DNA from 2 places in the Staphylococcus carnosus genome. Region 2 is predicted to be linked to the other one. Evidence: riboswitches for the same ligand, from Rfam matches in the RefSeq annotation. Region 2 holds a riboswitch; the other holds the start of a gene.

Region 1 (11,700 bases), 1.1 Mb from region 2:
AGATGTAACAGGATTAGTACTTGGCGGACATGGAGATACAATGGTACCGTTACTAAGCACAACAATGGTCGGAGGCGTACCACTAAGAGAACTGTTGGCTCAAGATAAAATTGATGCAATCGTTGAACGTACACGTAAAGGCGGTGCAGAAATTGTTGGGCTGTTAGGAAATGGTTCAGCATATTACGCGCCAGCCGCGGCGATTTATGAAATGGCTGCAGCGATTTTAAATGACGAAAGACGTCTAGTGCCAGCTATCACTTATTTAGACGGTGAATATGGATTTAAAGATATTTGCTTAGGTGTGCCAACTATTTTAGGGGCTAACGGTGTTGAAAAAGTGGTTGAAATTGAATTATCAGATGATGAACAACAACTGCGCGATTCAGCTGATGCGGTTGAGGATGTTAAATCAGCTTTGAAAAATAAATAATTATGATATGAAGTGATTTAAGTGGGCTTATATAAAAGCTCACTTTTTATTTTTCATTTGAAAGATGCAGAGTCATTTTTGAATAAAATGTGAATTTTTTAACAAATTTTTGAGAAATACGTCTGTGAAAGCGCATTATTGCTATAATAAAGTTGAAAAAGGTGTGTTGCTAAAGAAGTAAACAGCAGCATGAAATTGTAATAATATGAAATTTGCTCTTTTGTAAAACACTAGATACAACTGTTTCATTCAAAGAATGGACAGTATGCTTTAAGGGACGAACGTAATATGGCTAGTAAGGAAGATACTTCTCAAAAAGAAAAGAAAAATAAGAAAGTAAAACCGCTGTGGATTGTGATTAGTTTCGTTGTACTTATCGCTATCATGTTGATACCGACAGGCAGCAGTGTACCAGTGATGGCTAAAGTATCATTGGCAATTCTCGCTTTTGCAGTTATTATGTGGGTGACTGAAGCGGTATCTTATCCGGTATCATCTACAATGATTGCCGCCCTAATGATTTTGCTGCTTGGGTTCAGTCCCGTACAAAATCTTGCTGAAAAATTAGGTAATCCAAAAGCAAATGGTGCAGTATTGCATGGCAGTGATATGTTTGGGACTTCTAATGCTTTAAAATTAGCGTTTAGTGGTTTTGCAACGCCGGCTGTAGTACTTGTAGCAGCAGCTTTATTCTTAGCAGCAGCAATGCAAGTGACAAATCTGCACAAACGTCTCGCATTACTTGTTTTATCTATTGTGGGTAATAAAACAAATCGTATTGTAATCGGTGCTATTTTGGTATCTATTGTACTTGCTTTCTTTGTACCATCAGCAACAGCACGTGCTGGGGCAGTTGTACCGATTCTATTAGGTATGATTGCAGCATTCAAAGCTTCGAAAGAAAGTAAATTAGCTGGTTTATTAATTATTACAGCAGTTCAAGCAGTTTCTATTTGGAATGTAGGTATCAAAACAGCAGCTGCTCAAAATATAGTAGCAATCAACTTTATCAACCAAAGTTTTGGACAAGATATTTCTTGGGGACAATGGTTTTTATATGCAGCACCTTGGTCTGTACTTATGTCAATTGCATTATATTTCATTATGATGAAAGTAATGCCTCCAGAACATAAAGAGATCGAAGGAGGTAAACAACTTATCCGTCAAGAACTAGACAAACTTGGTCCAATCTCGGCGCGTGAGTGGCGTTTAATAGCAATTTCTGTATTGTTATTATTCTTCTGGTCAACAGAAAAAATATTGCATCCTATTGATTCTTCTTCAATTACACTTGTAGCCATGGCTGTTATGTTGATGCCGAAAATTGGTGTGATGAATTGGAAAGAAGTAGAAGATAAAATTCCATGGGGAACAATTATTGTCTTTGGTATTGGTATTTCACTTGGTAACGTGTTGTTGAATACTGGCGGCGCTCAATGGTTGAGTGATAAAACATTTGGCTTGATGGGCTTGCAACATATGCCATTAGTAGCTACTATTGCACTCATTACATTATTCAATATCCTTATTCACTTAGGATTTGCGAGTGCAACAAGTTTATCGTCAGCTTTGATTCCAGTGTTTATTTCTTTAACTACAACTTTGCATCTAGGCGATCAAAGTATCGGATTTGTCCTTATTCAACAATTCGTTATTAGTTTCGGATTCTTATTACCAGTAAGTGCACCACAAAATATGCTTGCATATGGTACAGGTACATTTACTGTTAAAGACTTCTTGAAATCAGGTGTTCCATTAACTATCGTAGGTTATATTCTTATAATCATTTTCAGTATGACATATTGGAAATGGTTGGGACTTATTTAAAATCAAATAAGACAATAAAAACTTACTTTTTAATAAAAAATAAGCGCACAGATCAGTTTTGTTAACTGTCTGTGCGCTGCTTTGTTTAAAAAACAAAAAAACATACATATAATGCTATATATTCAAAGAAAGTCAGTAAATACATATATTTTAATCGTAGTTTGGCACCAATTGGAACCTCCCAATTCGGATAGTGCTGTTCATAATAAGTTATTTGTAGTAAAAATAACCCGATTCCAAGTGGTAAGAACATAAGCCCAATACTGACTGGATATGAAAACCCGATTTTACGGATAAGATGACCAATTATCATTTGGAATAAAACGATAATGGCTAAAAATATTCCTAGGTAGACTGTCATTTTACCATTCGCACTCCTTTAATTAAAATCAAGAATAGAAATTGAAGTACTGTCATCAAAAAGATAAAGAATACACCTCTAGAATCAAGCAAAGTCATCACATCACGGAAGATGGAAAAAGGTTGGTTGACTAAATAGACTGTGTGCAAGCGTAAAAACCGGCCCATGAATATGCCTAAACTATTTGTGAAAACCAAGATAATTACAATGAGGTAATTAAACACAGGTTTATCTGTTAAATGCAGTAGTTTCATATTGATAAGTGCATATAAATAAAGTGCAAACAAGACGCCTGACACTAAGAATGTAAAATACATCCATTCCGTTGGACGTGCACCATGATAAATATCGAAACCAAATTGATTGAGATGAATGAGATCTGTAACCATATAGAATGTATTTGGAAGTATTAATATAAAGATTACAGCGAAGACAATAAATAATGGCCATTCAAATTTTCTTTTAGGTACAAATAATGGAAGTAGTAGTACTAATTCAAAAGGTATATATGCTAAAAAGAGATTAAGTGCCATAAAATTATAGAAATGATTTAAAGGTAAAGTTAATAATAGTAATAGCACAAAGAGTATTCTAGCAATATAACGTGATTGCATAATTGATGCCTTCTTTCTTTCTTCTCTCGTAATGATAATTTTAATTTATATCAATCGTATTTTTGTTTAAATCAGTCAGACTTATTTGTTTATGTTACAGAGTTTTGAACGTGATATCAATTTAAAAGGGCAATAGCATCCTAACTAAATTGTGATATAAAAGGGATGAATTTTGTGTTTTCATTTAGGGAATAATAATAAGAATTGCAATATTGCTATAAAATGTATCTATTGAGCGTTAGGCAGTCCATGGTGTATAATGGGTAGTCATAAAAATTTAGGTGCAAATAAGCAATAAAGGAGGACATCATGAGTAAGCAATTAATCACATTATATTTTAATATATTTCTTGTTTTCTTAGGGATTGGATTAGTTGTACCTGTATTACCGGTATACTTAAAAGATCTTGGTTTAAATGGAAGTGATTTAGGAATTCTTGTTGCGGCCTTTGCATTGGCGCAGATGGTTATTTCACCATTTGGCGGTAACTTAGCAGATAAATTAGGTAAAAAATTAATTATTTGTATTGGCCTCGTTCTTTTCTCAGTTTCTGAGTTTATTTTTGCGATGAGCAGCAGTTATACTTTATTAATTATTTCAAGAATTATCGGCGGTTTCAGTGCAGGTATGGTAATGCCGGGTGTTACAGGGATGATTGCAGATATTTCTCCTGCTAAAGATAAAGCGAAAAACTTTGGATATATGTCGGCCATAATCAACTCTGGATTTATATTAGGTCCTGGACTTGGCGGATTTATGGCAGAGTTTTCACATCGCTTACCATTCTATTTCGCAGGAACTTTAGGTATTGCAGCTTTCATCTGTTCTATTTTCTTTATACATGGCGCGAAACGTCAAACAACAGATGGTTTTACTCAAATAGAGCCGCAAGAATTAGCCAAAATTAATATTAAGGCTTTTATTACGCCAGTGATCATTACTTTTGTATTAGCTTTTGGTCTTTCAGCTTTTGAAACATTATTCCCGCTTTATACAGCAGATAAAGCGCACTATACGCCTAAGGATATTTCAATTTCAATTACAGGCGGCGGTATTTTAGGTGCAGTTTTCCAAATCTTTTTATTTGATAAATTTATGAAATACTTTAAAGAGTTGACATTCATTCAATTTGCATTATTTTATTCGGCTTTAGTCTTATTCTTTTTAATTATTGCGCATAGCTATTGGTCAATAATGCTTATCAGCTTTATCGTATTTATTGGTTTTGACATGATTCGTCCAGCAGTTACCAACTATTTTTCAAATATTGCAGGAGATCGCCAAGGTTTAGCGGGTGGATTGAACTCGACTTTTACCAGTATGGGTAACTTTATTGGTCCTTTAGTTGCGGGTGTCTTGTATGATTTTGATTTTGAATTTCCGTTGTATATGTCGATTGCTGTCATGTTATTAGGAATATTTATTATATTTGTTGAGAAAACAATTAGAAGTAAAAAACAAACTCAAGAAGGTTGAATATAAGGTGTGAAACATTAAATGTTTCAGCCTTATTATCTGTTGTTATTTTTCAGAAAAATTAAAAATCTAATTGACGGTATTAATTGATAATGATAGGATAAAAATAATTCAATTAATCAAACTCTTATCCAGAGCGGCGGAGGGATGTGCCCGACGAAGCCCAGCAACCATCGTATAACGAAAAGGTGCTAATTCACATTAAGCAAAAGAAGCTTATGAAGATGAGAGAAAGTAATTAAGACTTTCTCTTTTAAAGGGGGAAGTCTTTTTTCATCGTGATGTAAGATTTGATTAATTTGGAGAACTCTTACATAGGATGGTGTCCATTGACATGAAAAAATTAATAAGCGTATTAACTTTAGTAGTCATCGCATTCGCACTTGCAGCTTGCGGTCAAAGTAAAAGTGCAGAGAATAAGAAAATTACTGTAGCAGCCTCGCCAGCGCCTCACGGTGAAGTATTAGAACATGCGAAAGAAGAAATGAAGAAAAAAGGGTACGACTTAGAAATCAAAGTCGTCAATGATTATAAAGTGCCTAATAAATTGTTGGATAAAGGCGATGTAGATGCTAACTTATTCCAGCACGTACCTTATTTAAATGCAGAGAAAAAGTCTCATGGATACAAAATTGAAGAAGTAGGCAAAGTCTTTACGACACCAATGGGCGTATATAGTAAAAAATATAAAAATATTAAAGATATCCCTGAAGGTTCTACAATTTATGTTTCAAACAACCCAGCTGAAGAAGGTCGTTTCTTATCTTTCTTTGTTAATGAAGGGTTAGTGAAAATTAAAAAAGGTGTCAAAATTGAAGATGCTAAATTTGATGACATTGTAGAAAATAAAAAGCATCTGAAATTCAATAATCAGCAAGGTGCAGAATTCTTACCTAAAACGTATAAAAGCGGAGAAGGTGCAGCTGTGATTATGAATTCCAACTATGCAATGGACAATGGTTTGAAACCTTCTAAAGATGCGATTGTGATGGAAGATAAATCATCACCATTTGCGAATATCCTTGCGGTAAAAGAAGGGCATAAAAACGATAAGAAATTCCAAGAATTAATTAAAGTTTTGCAATCTAAAGATATGAAGCACTTCATTGAGAAAAAATATGGAAAAGATGTTGTTCCATATGAAGCAAAATAACTGACAACTGGAGGTAATCAAATGACAAAATTAGGAATTATCGGGACAGGACGTGTAGGAAGCCAAGTATTAACGGATGCACAATATTTAGGAATCTTTTCAGAAATTGTCCTGATAGACACAAATGAAGACTTGGCGAAAGGTGAAGCACTTGATCATCGCCATTTGCAAGGCCTTGGGCATACACATCATGTCAATATTTATAGCGGGACGTATCAAGATTTATCAGATGCTGATATCGTAATCGTATCGGCGAGCGCACCTTCTACACCAGAGATGGCAGATCGAACGTTGTTGACACGTGCTAATAGTTTAATCGTGCATTCAGTTTTTCAAAAATTATCTGAGGTTACCCAAGAAGCGGTCGCTATTTTGATTTCAAATCCAGTAGATGCTATGACGTTGATTGCGCAAGAAGCGGGTTACCCAGCACATAAAGTCATTGGAACGGGTACTAATTTAGAATCCTCGCGTTTTCGTACTTTGATTGCAGATCATTATCAAGTTGATCCAAAAAATGTTGAAGCATTTGTATTAGGTGAACACGGTTCGCATGCAGTGCCGATTTGGAGTCGAGTGCGTATTGCTGGTATTGAGCTTCCTGAATTTGAAACATTAACAGGAAGTACACCAATTGATAAAAAAGCAGTTTCCAAACGAATCGATGAAGTCGCTTTTGAAGTATTCAAGAAGAAAGGTTGGACAAATTCAGCAATTTCCAGATCAGCTGTACAGTTGGCACAAGCCATTTTATTGGATGAACATCCTATCGAACCCGTCAGTGCTTCTGTGAATGGAGAATATGAATTGACTGGAGGAGCACTCAGCTTGTTATCTTTAATAGATAGAAACGGTATTGTAAAACGCCTGCCGATTTCTCTTAATTCTGATGAACTCCAACAACTTAAAGATGCGCATATATTCATTACAGAAGCTGTAGCACAGGCACATAAAGAGATTGAAAACATATCTTAAACAACAAACTTATAAGCTTTGTTGAAAGTTTGTAACATAACTGAATTAAAAATGAATCAAGAAATACGTACTTTACTTTAATAATGGTGAAGTACGTATTTTATTTTGAGAAAAAAGCTTAAACATCAACGATGAAAACAGTTACATAAAAAAGGAGTGTCACCTTTTCAAAAGTATCTTTTGTGTTACATTTATTACGTATATTACATTTGGTTTAAATAGCATACTACATAAAGATTTGGCATAATTTCTGTGTTAATATTGTAAACACAATGATAGAACTATGAGGGAAGTAGAATGAAAACAGTAATTTTATGGATTTATGTTGGGATTCTGACTTGTTGTCTGGTTTTTCTACTTGTCTTAGTATCTAATGAATCTGAACTTGCTAAGTTCCAAAACAGCGTATCAACATTTATGCAGGGGGAACAAGTTTCTTCAAATGATACAAAAGATAATGGAGCACCGCCGACTTATAGTGCGGTTGCTGGAAATGACATCAGTCATCAGACACAATCAGAAAGTAAGCAACATACTGAAAAACAAAATGCAGACAAGACATTTGTAATCTCACTTACATCTGTCAACTTGAAAATGAGTCACTATTTATTGGAAGACCTTACGTCACAAGGTGCCCAGGACACAAGACTTCGCTAAGTGCGAATGTTTACATAATGTCAGGCGCCTTGTTTTTTTGTCCAAAATATTACTAATGTAAGGTGAGTATCTTTTAAAGGACTTAAAATGCTATATTTGTGGTGTGAGGTGAAAGATATGAAACAAAAGAAAACGAATGCAATGCGTATACTTGAAAATGAAGGTATCAAATATGATGTCCGCACTTTTAAAATGGGAAAAGAACATATAGAAGGTCAAGAAGTAGCTGAATTGATAGGTGCTTCTCCAGAACAAGTATTTAAAACGCTGCTTTTTATTAATAATAATCACGATCCTTACGTGTTTGTTATTCCAGTTGAAGGTAACTTAAATATGAAACATGCAGCACAAGCAGTAGGAGAAAAGAAATTACATCTATTACCTCTACAAGAACTTACAAAAGTAACTGGGTATATACGAGGCGGCTGTTCGCCTGTAGGAATGAAACATTTATACCCAACTGTAATTGATGCGTCTGCTGAGCAACAGGAGACTATTTTTGTCAGTGCAGGGCACCGTGGTGTACAAATGGAAGTGAATGTAGAAGAATTGGCTAAAGTGACAAACGCTAAAATAGCGGATGTAGCCAATCATCATACTAATTGAGGAAGGTGGACAAAAGTTCATCTTCTCTTTTTTATCACAAAATGATTGTTTTTGAATGAAAATGAAAGATTTTGATTGAAAAATGTAAGCGGAAACATTATAATGTAATAGAAATGAGGTGGCGATATGATTACTGAGAAACGATTTGAAGTCATCATTAATTTATTAAAGGAAAAAGAATTCCTCACTTTGCAAGAGCTTATCAAAATGACGGGATGCAGTGCTTCTACCATTCGACGTGATTTATCTAAGCTGCAGCAGCAAGGTATATTACAACGTGTACATGGTGGCGCAACTTTAAAAACAACGTCTCTAAATGAGCCGAAGCTATCTGAAAAGCAAGGACGTAATACGCAAGAAAAAAGAGAAATCGCAAAAATTGCAGCCGCGAAAGTAGAAGATAACGATTGCATTTATATAGATGCAGGGTCTTCAACATACGAAATGGTTGAATATATCACAGCAGATAATATCGTTGTTGTAACTAACGGGTTAACACACGTTGAACCTTTATTGAAAAAAGGTTTTAAAACAATCATTGTAGGCGGAGATGTAAAAGCCAACACACTTGCTTCAGTTGGGTCCAAAGCAATCGAAACTATAAAAAGATATCATTTCGACAAAGTGTTTATTGGTATGAATGGTGTTGATTTAGAGAAAGGGTTAACCACACCTGATGAACAAGAAGCATATGTAAAAGAAACAGCGATGAAATCGGGAGCGCAGATTTATGTTTTAATTGATTCATCCAAATTCGCTCATACATATTTTGCTGATGTACAAATACCGCAAAATAAACATGCTTTGCTTTTAACATCTGAAAAAGCACTTCAACGTCAAGATATTAAGGCATATCGCAATCGATTTGTAATAGAAGGAGGACAATCATGATTTATACAGTAACATTTAATCCATCCATTGATTATGTGATGAAAGTAGATGGGTTTACCACTGGTGGTTTGAATCGTGCAGCTGCTACTTATAAATTTGCAGGCGGCAAAGGTATTAATGTATCACGTGTACTTCAAACACACGAAACAACTTCAACTGCGTTAGGATTTATTGGTGGTTTTCCAGGAAAATTTATTAAAGATGCACTAGAGAAAGCAGAAATTCCAACCGGCTTTATCGAAGTAGATGAAGATACGCGTATCAACGTTAAGCTTAAATCCGGTAATGAAACAGAAATCAATGCGAATGGCCCTGCAATTTCTGAAGATGCTTTCCAAGCTTTACTTTCACAAATAAAAGTTACTACTCCAGAAGATACGGTAGTGGTTGCAGGAAGTGTACCAAAAAGTATTCCAGATGATGCTTATGAACAAATTGCTCAAATTACAAAAGAAACGGGCGCGAAGTTGGTTGTGGATGCTGAAAAACATTTAGTTGAAGCAGTACTTCCATATCATCCATTCTTTATCAAACCGAATAAAGATGAATTGGAAGTTATGTTTGATACAGAAATCAAGTCAGATGCAGATGTTGTACGTTTCGGGAAAGAAATTTTAGCGAAGGGTGCACATGCAGTGATTGTATCGCTTGGCGGTGATGGTGCAATTTATATAGATGAGACGCATCAATTAAAAGCAGAAGTACCAAAAGGCGAAGTAGTGAATACAGTTGGATCAGGGGATAGCACAGTAGCTGGTATGATTGCCGGTTTAGAAAAAGGGATGAGTGTTAAAGAAGCATTTCGTAATGCTGTGGCTTCGGGTACTGCGACAGCGTTTAGTGATGATTTAGCAGAAAAAGAAATGATTGAAGCGGTAAGAGAAAAAATTGTTTTAGCGGACTTGGAAAAGGAGTGACGATGAATGAGAATAACTGAATTGTTAACACGCGATACTATCGCAATGGATATCGATGCAACAACTAAAGATGGTGTCATAGATACACTTGTTGATCAACTAGATCAAGCAGGTATTTTAAGTGATAAAGCAGCGTTTAAAGATGCAATTTTTGCAAGAGAAGGACAAAGTACAACAGGAATCGGAGAAGGGATAGCGATTCCGCATGCGAAAGTAGCAGCTGTAAAGAAACCCGCAATTGCTTTCGGAAAATCTAAAGAAGGGGTAGACTACCAAAGTTTGGATGGTCAACCTGCACATTTATTCTTTATGATTGCAGCTCCTGAAGGCGGAGCTCAAACACATTTGGACGCTTTAGCGAAATTATCAGGTATTTTAATGGATGATAATGTGAGAGAAGCATTACTGCATGCTGAAACACCAGACGAAGTTTTAGCTATTATTGACAAAGCAGATGACGAAGCGCCGAATGAAGATGAAGAAGCAACTGTAGACCCAGGCGTTGATGACAAAGAAGCATCAGAAAATGAACCGTACGTATTAGGTGTAACAGCTTGTCCTACAGGCATTGCACATACGTATATGGCAAAAGATGCATTATTGAAACAAGCTAAAAAAATGGGTGTCAAAATGAAAGTCGAAACAAACGGTTCAGGTGGTATTAAAAACCGTTTAACTTCAGAAGACATCGAAAAAGCAGATGGTATTATTGTTGCTGCAGATGTACATGTTGAAACAGACCGTTTTGATGGAAAAAATGTTGTTCAAGTTCCAGTAGCAGACGGTATTAAACGTCCAGGTGAACTTATTGATTTAGCCTTAGCTACTGATCGTACACCATTCAGAGCGAAAGATGGACATGGCAAAGGTGCTCAGGGCGCTGCAGGTGGTAAAACTGAAAAACAAAGTGTTGGGAAAACAATTTATAAACACTTAATGAATGGTGTTTCTAATATGTTACCACTTGTTATTGCTGGTGGTATCTTAATGGCAATTGCATTTATGTTCGGTACTAACTCATTTGATCCGAAATCTTCAGATTATAACGCTTTTGCTGAACAGTTATGGAATATAGGTAAAAATAGTGCCTTTGCATTGATTATCCCAATTCTTGCTGCATTCATTGCACGTAGTATTGCTGATAAACCAGGTATGGCAGCAGGTTTAGTTGGTGGTATGTTGGCGATTAGCGGTGACTCAGGATTTATCGGCGGTATTATCGCAGGTTTCTTAGCCGGTTATTTAACTGAAGGTATTAAAGTGTTGACACGCCGTATGCCACAATCATTGGAAGGTTTAAAACCAACATTAATTTATCCGGTTCTATCTGTAACAATTACAGGTTTGCTTATGATTTATGTATTTAACCCACCGGCATCTTGGATTAACCATTTATTGTTAAATGGATTAAATAGTTTGTCAGGCGCTAATATCATGCTTTTAGGTCTTGTTATCGGTGCAATGATGGCTATTGATATGGGCGGACCTTTCAACAAAGCTGCATATGTATTTGCGACAGCTGCTTTAACAGAAGGTAATGCTGCCCCAATTACAGCAGCAATGGTTGGTGGTATGGTTCCTCCAATCGCAATAGCTTTAGCGATGATTATATTTAAACGTAAATTTACAAAAGCACAACGTGGTTCAATCGTTCCTAACTTTGTAATGGGTGCTTCATTTATTACAGAAGGTGCTATTCCATTTGCTGCAGCTGATCCATTAAGAGTTATTCCATCTATGATGATTGGTTCTGGTGTAGCTGGTGCTATCGCACTTGCTTTAGGCTCATC
Region 2 (11,700 bases):
TATCGCATTTTATATAGATAACCGTCTTGATTCAGCTCTCATTATTTATGGTGCTTGGTTAGCGGGAATTGAGGCAGTAATGATTAATACAAGATTAACGGATAAAGAAATAACTGCACAATTAAAATCCGTAGATACTGATACGATTATCGCAATCCTTCCGTTAAATATAGATGGTTTCAATATTATTTCATGGTCAGAGCTCGAAGCGAAGCGAGGAACTGAAACATATGAAATTCCTATGGATTTAGAACGAATCGCTTCAATCATGTTTACCTCAGGCACAACAGGACTACAAAAAGCAGTGCCGCAAACTTTTAATAATCATCTTGCCAGTGCAACCGGATGTAAAGAAAGTTTAGGTTTCGATCAAAATACCAAATGGTTATCTGTATTGCCGATATATCATATCTCAGGTTTGAGCGTCTTATTGCGAAGTATGATTGAAGGTTTTACAGTTAGAATTGTGAATAAATTTGATGCAGATCAAATACTTGAAATTATTAAGGGTGAAAATATTACACACATTTCACTTGTACCGCAAACTTTGAAATGGATGATGGATGCAGGATTAACTGAACCTTATCATTTAGAAAAAATACTCTTGGGCGGTGCTAAACTTTCTCACGCTTTAATTGAAGAGGCTCTCCAGAATCATTTACCAATTTATAATTCATTTGGTATGACAGAAACTTGTTCACAATTTTTAACCGCTTCTCCTGCTATGTTGAAATTCAATCCAGACACAGTTGGCAAACCGAGCCCAAATGTAGATGTCAAAATCACCAAACCTAATCATGAAGGCCATGGAGAACTTTTGATAAAAGGTGACAATGTAATTAATGGATATCTATATCCGAAAAATTTAACAGATACTTTCGAAAATGGTTATTTTAAAACAGGTGATATTGCTAAAATTGATTCAGAAGACAATGTGATGATTTATGATCGTCGAAAGGATCTAATCATCAGCGGGGGAGAAAATATTTATCCATTTGAAATTGAGAGTGCTGCTAAACGTTATAAAAATGTGAATGATGCGATGTGTATCGGTGTCGAGGATATAGAATGGGGACAAGTACCGAAATTGTATTATGTGAGTGAATCCGATATTGATAAAAATAAACTCCAATATTTTTTACAACAAGAATTAGCAAAATATAAAGTGCCGAAAACTTATCAGCGCGTAGATACTTTACCTTATACTTCTACTGGAAAGTTGAAACGTGGTTCAATTGAGGAATAAAAAATGAGATTTAAAACGATAAATTTTTATATTTTTGAAGCGCCTTTTAAAAATCCTATTAAAACACCTAAGGTTGAAATGGATACGCGAAAGGTGTTAATCGCTGAATTGATTGATCAAGAAGGCTGCAGTTACTTTGGTGAATGCAATGCCTTTGAAACAGATTGGTACGATAAAGAAACGATAACATCTGTGCATAACGCATTGAAATCCTGGTTTGATGAAGAAGTATTGGGTAAAGATATTGATGATTTTAATGCAGCCCAAACAATTTTAGATAAAATATCAACGCAACCAGCTGCAAGAAGTACTGCAGCTATGGCTCTCTATCAAGCATTTTATAATTTGGAATCATTTTCTGTTGAATATGGTGCGACAGCAAGTGGATTATCTGATAAACAGTTCGAAGTACTACAAAAAACAGAACCCAAAAGGGTTAAGTTGAAATGGTCAGATAATGTAGTTGATGATTTAAAAAAGCTACAGCGATTGCAATCATCTCCACTTCTGGCATTAGATGCTAACGAATCACTGGATCAAGATGATATTTCAATATTGCAAGGAATCAAAAGCAGTTTTGATATTATATACATTGAAGAACCTTTTAGACACTTAAATAGTTTGAAACATGTAGAAAAAGAGACGATTCCGCCTGTAGCACTAGATGAAAAAGCTGTAGATATAGCATCAATTCTTCGATATATTGAAGCGTACAATGTCGATATCGTTATATTAAAGCCATTTCGCCTAGGTGGTATAGATCGTATGTTGGAAGCTATTAAAATATTACAGCAGAGAAGTATTAAAGTAGTTATAGGAGGTATGTATGAATATGGACTCAGTCGTTATTTCACAGCGTACCTTAGTCGATTAGGTGATTATCCTGGTGATATTACGCCATATGGTTACTATTTTGCAGAAGAGTTTACAGAAAAGAACGGTATATTAAACAAGGGACACATTGAATTTGTGCCCCCAGTAATCAACAAAAATCAGTTGAAACGTTATTAATGATGATGGTGTTCGCAATGTTGGTGGTTATTGTCCTTTTTCAAAGGAACAGGATCGAAACCACCTTTATGAAGCGGATGACATTTTGAAATACGTTTTATACCTAACCATGCGCCTTTAATAGGACCATGTACTTCAATTGCTTCTTTTGTATAATTAGAACAAGTAGGATAGAAACGACAAGATGGAGGAGTAAGCGGTGATATAAACCGTTGATACACCCAAATCAAGCCGAGAAAGAGTTTTTTCAATGTTATCCCTCCAACTCTTTAGAATAAAGTAAATCCAACTCATAACGATTTATATTTTAGCATATTAACCAAAGGAATGTGATAGAACGTGATTACTAATGATCAATTTAATAATAAGATTGAGATGCAATTTACAAATCCTGATGATCAAGCAAATGGAGAACACGTTCTTGCAATACCGCTATATCAAGGGAAGTATATATTAACAAACCATAAAAAGCGTGGTATAGAATTTCCTGGCGGTAAAATAGAAAAGAATGAAACAAGTGAAAATGCGATAAAGCGTGAATTATTTGAAGAAACGGGTGCAATTGTTCAAGATATGCAGTATATTGCGCAATATACTGTATATCATCCGAACGGCAAAAGATGGTTTACAAAAGATGTATTTGCTGTGAATGTGAAAAAAATTGAAAGTAAACAAGATTATTTAGAAACAAATGGACCAGTAATAGTTCATACTTTGGATGCGATTGATGAGCATGAAAAGAGCTATTTGCTCACAGATGAAGTGATATTAAAATGTGCGGAAAGAGTGAATCAACTTGGACTTTATCAATAAAAAACGCATGCCGATTGATTTAAAGACACACATCGGCGAAGAAGTAACTTATAGAGTCGATCAGCTGAATGTCAAAGGTCTTATGCTTACTCCAAAGCAAGATGTAAAACGGATTGTAATTTATTTGCGTGGCGGAAAAGGGAAAGTCGGACGTGTCCGCACTGGTCGACTATTGCAATTTTCAGATCCTAATACATTAGTATTCGGTCCTTACTACAGAGGCAATAACGGCAGTGAAGGAAGAGATGAGTTTTCAGGAAAAGACTTGCACGATGTGACAAAAGCAATGGATATATTAAAATCACTATATCCTGATGCATACGTTCATGTTGTTGGTTTTTCACGTGGTGGATTGCAAGGATTATTAGCATTTCAGCATTTGCCAGCAAATAGTTATATCATTTGGGGCGGTGTTACAGATTTACATTTAATGTATGAAGAACGTGTAGACTTACGTGGAATGTTGCGGCGAATGGTAGGGCATCCTAAAAAAGATGAAGAAGCTTATCAAAAACGAGAGGCTTTGCAATATATTAATTCAAATAGTCCTCCTATACTGATTGTCCATGGCGGTAAAGATCATCAAGTAGGGATACACCAAGGTTATCATTTAGAAGAGTATTTAGAGAAAATAGGTCATAATTACCAAACATTTTATCAAATGGAAGAAGGTCATGTTCCGAGACCTAAAGCACTAAGCGAAGTACTTAAAGTGATTCATCAATGGATGGAAAATGTTGAACAGGAAAATAATAAGGTATGAGAAAACCCGGAATGGATATGAATCCTTTCCGGGTTTGAAAATGCATTTATTAAGCTTTAAATCCACCTTGTTCAGCAATATCTTTACTGTCATCGCCGAATTTTTTGAAGTTTTCTACGAAACGTGAAATTAAATCTTGTGCTTGTTCACGGTAAGCATCTTGATTACTCCAAGCATTAATAGGTTGTAAGATGGATTTTGGAACGTCTTTAATATCTTTAGGTACACTTAATCCGAATACTTCATCTTTTTCGAATTCAGCATTTTTTAATTCGCCTTTAATCGCTGCATCTACCATACGACGTGTATATTTTAAGCTGATACGACGACCAACGCCGTATTTACCACCAGTCCAACCAGTGTTAACTAAATATACTTCAACTTCATGCTTATCGATTAATTGACCAAGCAATTCAGCATATCTCTTCGGATTTAATGGCAAGAATGGTGCACCGAAACATGTTGAGAATGAAGGTACTGGTTCTGTAATACCACGTTCTGTACCAGCTAATTTTGAAGTGAATCCACTTAAGAAATGATATAATGCTTGTTCTTTAGTTAATTTAGAGATTGGAGGCAATACTCCGAATGCATCTGCAGTTAAGAATAAAATTGTATTAGGATGCGCAGCTTTTGAAGGTTTTGCAATGTTATCGATATAATCGATCGGATATGCTGCACGTGTATTTTCTGTGTATTTATTATCATCGAAGTCAACATTTCCATCTTCTTCAACAACTACGTTTTCTAAAATTGTACCGTAACGAATAGCATCATAAATTTGAGGTTCTTTTTCTTTTGAAAGATTGATTGCTTTAGCATAGCAGCCGCCTTCAATATTGAAGATACCATTTTTGTTCCAACCATGTTCATCGTCACCGATTAATTTACGATCTGGTGCTGCAGATAAAGTTGTTTTACCTGTACCTGATAAACCGAAGAATAAAGCAACATCGCCTTTTTCGCCTACGTTAGCAGAGCAATGCATACTCATAATATCTTGTTGAGGTAATAAGTAGTTCATAACTGAGAAAATACCTTTTTTCATTTCACCTGCATATTCAGTTCCCCCAATAAGAATGATACGGTGTTTGAAAGAGATAATTACAAATGTTTCAGAAGCTGTACCATCTTCTTCAGGGTTAGCTTTGAAGTGCGGTGCTGAAACAATTGTGAAGTTTGGTTTTATTTTTTCTGCTTCATCCTTTGAACTAGGGCGGATAAACATATTATGTGCAAACAAGTTATGCCAAGCCATTTCGTTTACAACTGTCAAACGAAGTTGTGTATCTTGGTCACTTCCTGCATAACCGTTAAAGACGTATAACTCGTCTTTTTGATCTAAGTAATCTAAAACTTTATCAGAAAGTCTCAAGAATTTTTCTTCTTCAATTGGTTGGTTGACTGAACCCCAGTCAATTGCATCTCTATAGGAAGGTTCGTTTACAATAAACTTATCTTTAGGAGAGCGTCCAGTGTATTGACCAGTCAATTGGTTTATTGCTCCTAATTCTGTCAGTTCGCCTTCATTATTGTCTAAAATCTTGTTGTAAAGTTGCGTTTTAGTGAGTTGAAATAGTGATGATGGTTTCTCAATCAAATGATTCAACTTTTGTAAATTTGTTTGTGCATCTACTGCCATTTTAAAAAACCCCTCCAGCGCGTAAGTAATATAATAAATTGTAAGCCTTTACATTTTCATAGTATAACATAATATGGTCATTATTCCACAACGGATTTGTGAAATTCAATTCGTCTAATTGACAATTTAAATCTGTTTGGGTAGTATTATTTGTAACGGATTCTCTTATCCTGAGTGGCGGAGGGACATGGACCCAACGAAGCCCAGCAACCTCTCCTAAGCGGAGAAAGGTGCCAAACCGTTTGCAAATGTCATAGAAGACGTTTGAACGATAAGAGCGAAAGGACGTCAAAGGGCTTTCTCTCTATGTTTATAGTGGAAAGCCCTTTTTAATTTGAGCTCGTAGATAGAGAATTTTCGTAATTAAAAATCAGAAGGAGTCAGTTATGTCGAATAATAGAAGATTATTTACGTCAGAATCTGTTACAGAAGGGCATCCTGATAAAATAGCAGACCAAATTTCAGATGCTATTTTGGATGAATTATTGAAAAAGGATCCGGATGCCAGAGTTGCATGCGAAACAGTAGTCACTACGGGAATGGCTATGATTGTCGGGGAGATTTCTACAGCAACTTATGTTGATTTTCCAAAAGTAGTAAGAGATACAGTTGAGGAAATCGGCTATACGAGAGCTAAATATGGTTATGACAGCCAAACAATGGCAGTTATGTCAGCAATTGATGAACAATCACCTGATATCGCACAAGCGGTTGATCGTGCATTAGAATATAGAAATGAAATCAGTGAGGAAGAAATCGAAGCTACTGGTGCAGGAGACCAAGGTTTAATGTTCGGTTTTGCGACGAATGAAACTGATACGTATATGCCGACGCCGATTTACTTTTCACACCAATTAGCGAAACGTCTTTCAGATGTACGCAAAGATGGTACTTTAAAATACTTGCGCCCAGACGGTAAAGTACAAGTCACAGTAGAATATGATGAAAATGATAAACCAGTTCGAATTGATACAATTGTAATTTCAACACAACATGCTGAAGATGTAACACTTGATCAAATTCAAGAAGACATCCGTAAACATGTGATTGATCCGATTGTACCTGCATCATTATTAGATGATGAAACTAAATTCTTTATCAATCCTACAGGCCGTTTTGTAATTGGCGGACCACAAGGTGATGCTGGTTTAACAGGCCGTAAAATCATTGTAGATACTTATGGTGGTTTTGCACGCCATGGCGGAGGATGCTTCAGTGGTAAAGATCCAACAAAAGTTGACCGTTCAGCAGCTTATGCAGCACGTTATGTAGCTAAAAATATCGTTGCAGCAGGTTTAGCTGATAAATGTGAAGTGCAACTTGCTTATGCTATCGGTGTAGCAGAGCCTGTTTCAATTTCAATTGATACTTTCGGCACAGGCAAAGTTCCTGAAAGTAAATTAGTTGAAGCTGTGCGTGATAATTTTGATTTACGTCCAGCTGGTATTATTAAAATGTTAGATTTAAAACGTCCTATTTATAAACAAACAGCTGCATATGGTCACTTCGGCCGTACAGATGTTGCATTACCTTGGGAACGCGTGGACAAAGTAGATGTATTGAAAGAAGCGGTCCAAGCATAATTTCTGCAATTTTCAAATGAAATTCAGGATTATTATCGATAGAATCGAAACTTTCCTTTATAATGATATTTAAGACAAGTAAAGGAGCGGAATGTGTATGGGACCATTGGAAATTGGTTTAGTTGCAGCGATAGTTATAGCTGTTATTTTCTTAATATTATTCTTAACTGCATTAAGCAGCAAAAAGAAAGCACAACAACAAGCAGAAGAACAATATGAAGCGAAAGAAAAAAGCTTGAAAGATAATTACGAAGATGAGCTTGAAAAAGAGCGTGTCGAACATAAGAAAACGGTAACGAAGCAACGAGCTGATTTTGATGCTACTGTAGATTCGAAAGACCGTGAAATCGACGCACTGAAACTTTTTTCAAAAAATCACAGTGAATACATCACTGATATGCGTTTGATAGGTATCAGAGAACGATTAGTAAAAGAAAAACGCATTCGTCCAGAAGATATGCATATTATGGCTAATATCTTCTTGCCTAAAAATGATATGAACGATATTGAACGAATCAGTCATTTAGTCTTAACACGCACAGGTTTATACATTATTGATTCTCAACTGTTAAAAGGACATGTATACAATGGCATCAGTAATAAACAATTTGCTGAATTACCGACAATTGAACATGTCTTTGATGTACTGGATTTAGATCCACGTACACCGCAAACATTAGTTTTAGATGAAAATGATGATAAACAATCTGCATCGTTTGTGAACTATTCAAATCAACTTCATTATGTTGAACAGTTAGCAGATGCATTACGTCGTAAATTAGATTTGAAATATACACCAATGGCTTTGCTATATTTCAATCCTAAAAATGAAGGCGCTGTGACTATTTCTAACTACGTTCAAAACACAAATACTAAAGTATTGGTAGGGCCAGAACAATTAGATGAATACTTTAATAAGTTTGTATTCCATGGACGTATTCAATATAATGTTGAAGATTTAGCTCGTGTTATGGAAGAAATAGAATCATTCAATTAATGAGTAAAAGCACTATTTACGTATATTACGTGGATAGTGCTTTTTGTTTTAAAGTTTGGGCTCTCTGTCAAATAGGACTGGTGGCTCAAATTAAAGAGGTTAGGCAGCTTTTAGCTGCTTAATCTCTTTTTTAGGATTTGAGGAAAAAAGTCTCGTACATAAAATAATACGATTGCGCAAATTAGTGAAGTTTCTATAACCGAAAGAAACCTTTTTTATCAGTTTGATTTTATTATTAATACCTTCGAGCGGACCGTTGGTCAGATTCGAATATTCCAAAGTATTCAATATCATGTCGTGATGATTTTTAAGTGTTCTGACGGCAATTTTAAGTTTGGGGGCGATGGTCCCCATGTTGATTGCCTGTATGGTTGATGTATATAATTGTTCATCATTTTCTTTTAATGCATAACGCAGCTGGTGGACGTAGTAATGAGTATTTAACAGTTTATCATCAAAATCCAATAAGAAATCTACGATTCCTTTGGTTGTTTTCCATTGTTTGAACAAAGGAACTTTATTATATTCGAACATCTCCAATTGTTCATAAGGTTTCAAAAGCAGTTTCCAATAACGTTTATATTTATTGTAAAGCGGTCTGTCGTTATTTCGGAAAGTATTCATAACACTGACACGAGTCATATTCAAAGCGCGATTCAATGATTGTACAATATGAAATCGGTCTATAATAATTCTGGCATTAGGGAATACTTCATTAATCAAAGACATATAGGGTTCGTACATATCGATAGATACAGTCTTTACACGTTGTCTTTCAGCAAGTGAATAACGATAAAAGTGCGTTTTCAGAGCTGCCAATCTGCGATCGGGAACAATATCTACGATACGGTGAGTCACGGCATCAGCATAAATAAAACTCATATTATGGCTGACATGCTTGACGTTCTTGAATTCATCCATCATTAAATGTTCAGGCAAAGCACTGAACGGCTTTTGAGCAATCTGAGAAGCAGATTTATCTATCATCCGAGCAACTGTAGAAGCCCCGACAGCACAAGATTCAGCAATTGACTTTTGAGAACGGATTTCGGTAGCTTTCTGCAAAACAGCTAAACGTATATGATCTGAAATATGGCAATATCTTTCAACTATTTTTGTTTCAGCAGTGAAGTGCGTACAGCAGTGCTTACAGTAAAAACGCTGCTTTTTCAGATTCAAATAGGCTTGTCTTTCAGATACCTTAGGTATCGTAATACGGGAATTCTTCATTCCATTTTTTATAATGGAATAGTCGGTGTTTTTAAATCCGCAGTTTTCGCAGTGCTCAGGAACCTACGTCAATTTCCCAAAGTAGAATAGACATATTTTTCCTTTATACTCTTTTTCTTCAATCTTAGTGTCGAATTCTATATTTTTATCTTTAATTTCCAGTGTAGTTGATATAAAATGATTCATAGGCGCAACTTATCTCCTTTAATTTTGGTGTGGTTACTTTAAATTATAGAGATAATTGCGCTATTTTTATATCAAAAAATCGGACGAGTGATTTTCTCACCAGTCCGATTTAGTATAGAACCAAAGTTTGAATAGATGCAACAGAGGACAAACATAAGGTATAGTTGAATTATTAATAATAGGGAGTGTTGAATATTATGGAATATGTTGAATTTTATAACGGAAATAAAATGCCGATTGTCGGCTTAGGTACATTCCGTGTTGAAAATGATGAACAAGCTAAAGAAACGGTACAATATGCAATTGAAAATGGATATAGAAGTATTGATACTGCGATGATATATGAAAATGAAGAAAAGGTTGGAGAAGGAATTAAGGCAGGATTGGAATCTACTGGTTTAAAACGTTCTGACTTATTTATCACATCTAAATTATGGTTAGATGATTACGGTAGAAAAAATGTTGCAGATGCATACCAAACGTCTTTAGATAAATTAGGATTAGATTACTTAGATTTATACTTAGTTCATTGGCCAGGTATGGATGAAGAGGTAATGATTGATACATGGAAAGGTATGGAAGATTTACTCAAAGATAATAAAGTGAAAAATATTGGTGTGAGCAACTTCAAACCGCATCATTTCGAAACATTGCTTTCTCATGCGTCTGTTAAACCAGTGATTGATCAAGTAGAATTTCACCCTTATTTAACACAAGAGGATTTAAGAAAATACTTACAAGCACAACATATTCAAATGGAATCTTGGTCACCTTTAATGAATGCTCAAATTTTAGAGAATGATACTGTGAAAAAAATCGCTGATGAAGTAGGAAAATCACCCGCACAAGTCATCATTCGTTGGAATATTCAACATGATGTTGTAGTGATACCTAAATCAGTGACACCTTCACGTATTAAAGAAAATTTAGATGTGTTTGATTTTGAATTATCAGATTCACAAATGGAACAATTAGATAATTTAAACGAAGATAAACGTGTTGGACCAGATCCTGATAACTATTCTGGACATAATAAATAGGGTGTTTTAAATGGCTGATTATAAAGGAATGCTATATGGTGCAATGGTAGGAGATGCATTAGGAGTGCCTGTCGAGTTCGAAGATAGAGGCAGTTTTAACATTGACAGCATGATTGGTTATGGTACATGCAATCAACCGCCTGGAACTTGGTCAGACGATAGTTCATTGACATTATGTTTAGCCGAAAATATTAATGAGCAGAATAATATAGACGGTTTAATGCGAAAATTTGTCTGTTACCTTAATGAAGGGTACATGACTCCTTTTGGCATTGCATTCGGTGTTGGCAATTCTACAAAACAAGCGATAAAACGATATGAAGATGGAATTCCAGCAGAACAGTGCGGAGGTACATCAGAATATAATAACGGGAATGGTGCTTTAATGAGAATAGCACCTTTAATAAAATGCTTTCCGCCAGAAATGTCTTTAGATCACGTTATAGAAAAAGTAATAGCATATACACGCATTACACATGGTCATCCTCGTGCTATTATGGCATCAATCATTTATATTGAGATATTGCGACAAATTGCCATAGGATATTCCTTTAAAGTCAGTGTTGAAAATACAGAAAAAGAATTAAACAAATATTTGAAAAGTAACCCTGTGCTTTTTAATGAATTCGAAAGTTATTATGAGAGAATATTTCAGCCGGAATTCTATCAATTGCCTCAAAGTTATATAAATTCTTCCGGCTACGTTGTTGATACTTTAGAAGCTGCTTTATGGTGTATTGGAAACACAGATAATTTTAAAGATGCTGTACTTAAAGCAGTTAACTTAGGAGAAGATACCGATACCGTAGGATCTGTTGCTGGAGCGATTGCAGGTTTATTATATGGATTCGATACGATTCCTGAAAAATGGGTTGAAACGCTTGTTAGTAAAGCGGATTTTGAACCGATTATCCTGACTTTTATAAAAGATTAAAAAAGACACACTTGAACGTAATTTCATACGTCTCAAGTGTGTTTTATTAATGAGCAATGATATATCCAAGCCAACAAGCTGCAAAACAAAGAATATATTGCAATGCACTATATAAAATAAATACTGCAGGTTTTGTTTGTTCAGTTAATAGGTTCTTCAACTCTAAAGATAAAGTAGAAAAAGTAGTTAAGCCACCTAGAAATCCAACAATTAATAATGGAGAAGCCCAATGATTGGAAAGGGCAAAACCGCTTA

Evidence for each region. Region 2 has a riboswitch for S-adenosylmethionine ahead of metK (methionine adenosyltransferase). Riboswitches for the same ligand answer to the same signal wherever they lie in the genome.
Region 1: linked by a shared signal. The riboswitch ahead of DYE31_RS10775 (MetQ/NlpA family ABC transporter substrate-binding protein) and the one ahead of metK (methionine adenosyltransferase) in region 2 are both predicted to bind S-adenosylmethionine.

Annotation. Positions count from the first base shown of each region.
Region 1 is NZ_UHCT01000001.1:2,209,932-2,221,631, reverse strand. Features, by position in the region: gene mdh (malate dehydrogenase) at 1-433, shown strand, start outside; gene DYE31_RS10795 (SLC13 family permease) at 722-2,260, shown strand; gene DYE31_RS10790 (hypothetical protein) at 2,346-2,621, opposite strand; gene DYE31_RS10785 (DUF1361 domain-containing protein) at 2,618-3,235, opposite strand; gene norA (multidrug efflux MFS transporter NorA) at 3,545-4,711, shown strand; SAM riboswitch class I at 4,836-4,942, shown strand; gene DYE31_RS10775 (MetQ/NlpA family ABC transporter substrate-binding protein) at 5,046-5,864, shown strand; gene DYE31_RS10770 (lactate/malate family dehydrogenase) at 5,886-6,839, shown strand; gene DYE31_RS10765 (hypothetical protein) at 7,137-7,496, shown strand; gene ybaK (Cys-tRNA(Pro) deacylase) at 7,614-8,102, shown strand; gene DYE31_RS10755 (DeoR/GlpR family DNA-binding transcription regulator) at 8,229-8,993, shown strand; gene pfkB (1-phosphofructokinase) at 8,990-9,910, shown strand; gene DYE31_RS10745 (PTS fructose transporter subunit IIABC) at 9,917-11,700, shown strand, end outside.
Region 2 is NZ_UHCT01000001.1:1,153,483-1,165,182, forward strand. Features, by position in the region: gene menE (o-succinylbenzoate--CoA ligase) at 1-1,246, shown strand, start outside; gene menC (o-succinylbenzoate synthase) at 1,250-2,257, shown strand; gene yidD (membrane protein insertion efficiency factor YidD) at 2,254-2,508, opposite strand; gene ytkD (RNA deprotection pyrophosphohydrolase) at 2,597-3,070, shown strand; gene DYE31_RS05590 (alpha/beta hydrolase family protein) at 3,054-3,833, shown strand; gene pckA (phosphoenolpyruvate carboxykinase (ATP)) at 3,883-5,475, opposite strand; SAM riboswitch class I at 5,638-5,753, shown strand; gene metK (methionine adenosyltransferase) at 5,862-7,058, shown strand; gene DYE31_RS05605 (NERD domain-containing protein) at 7,150-8,055, shown strand; partial or broken gene DYE31_RS05610 (ISL3 family transposase) at 8,155-9,471, opposite strand; gene DYE31_RS05615 (aldo/keto reductase) at 9,669-10,511, shown strand; gene DYE31_RS05620 (ADP-ribosylglycohydrolase family protein) at 10,522-11,445, shown strand; gene DYE31_RS05625 (fluoride efflux transporter FluC) at 11,492-11,700, opposite strand, start outside.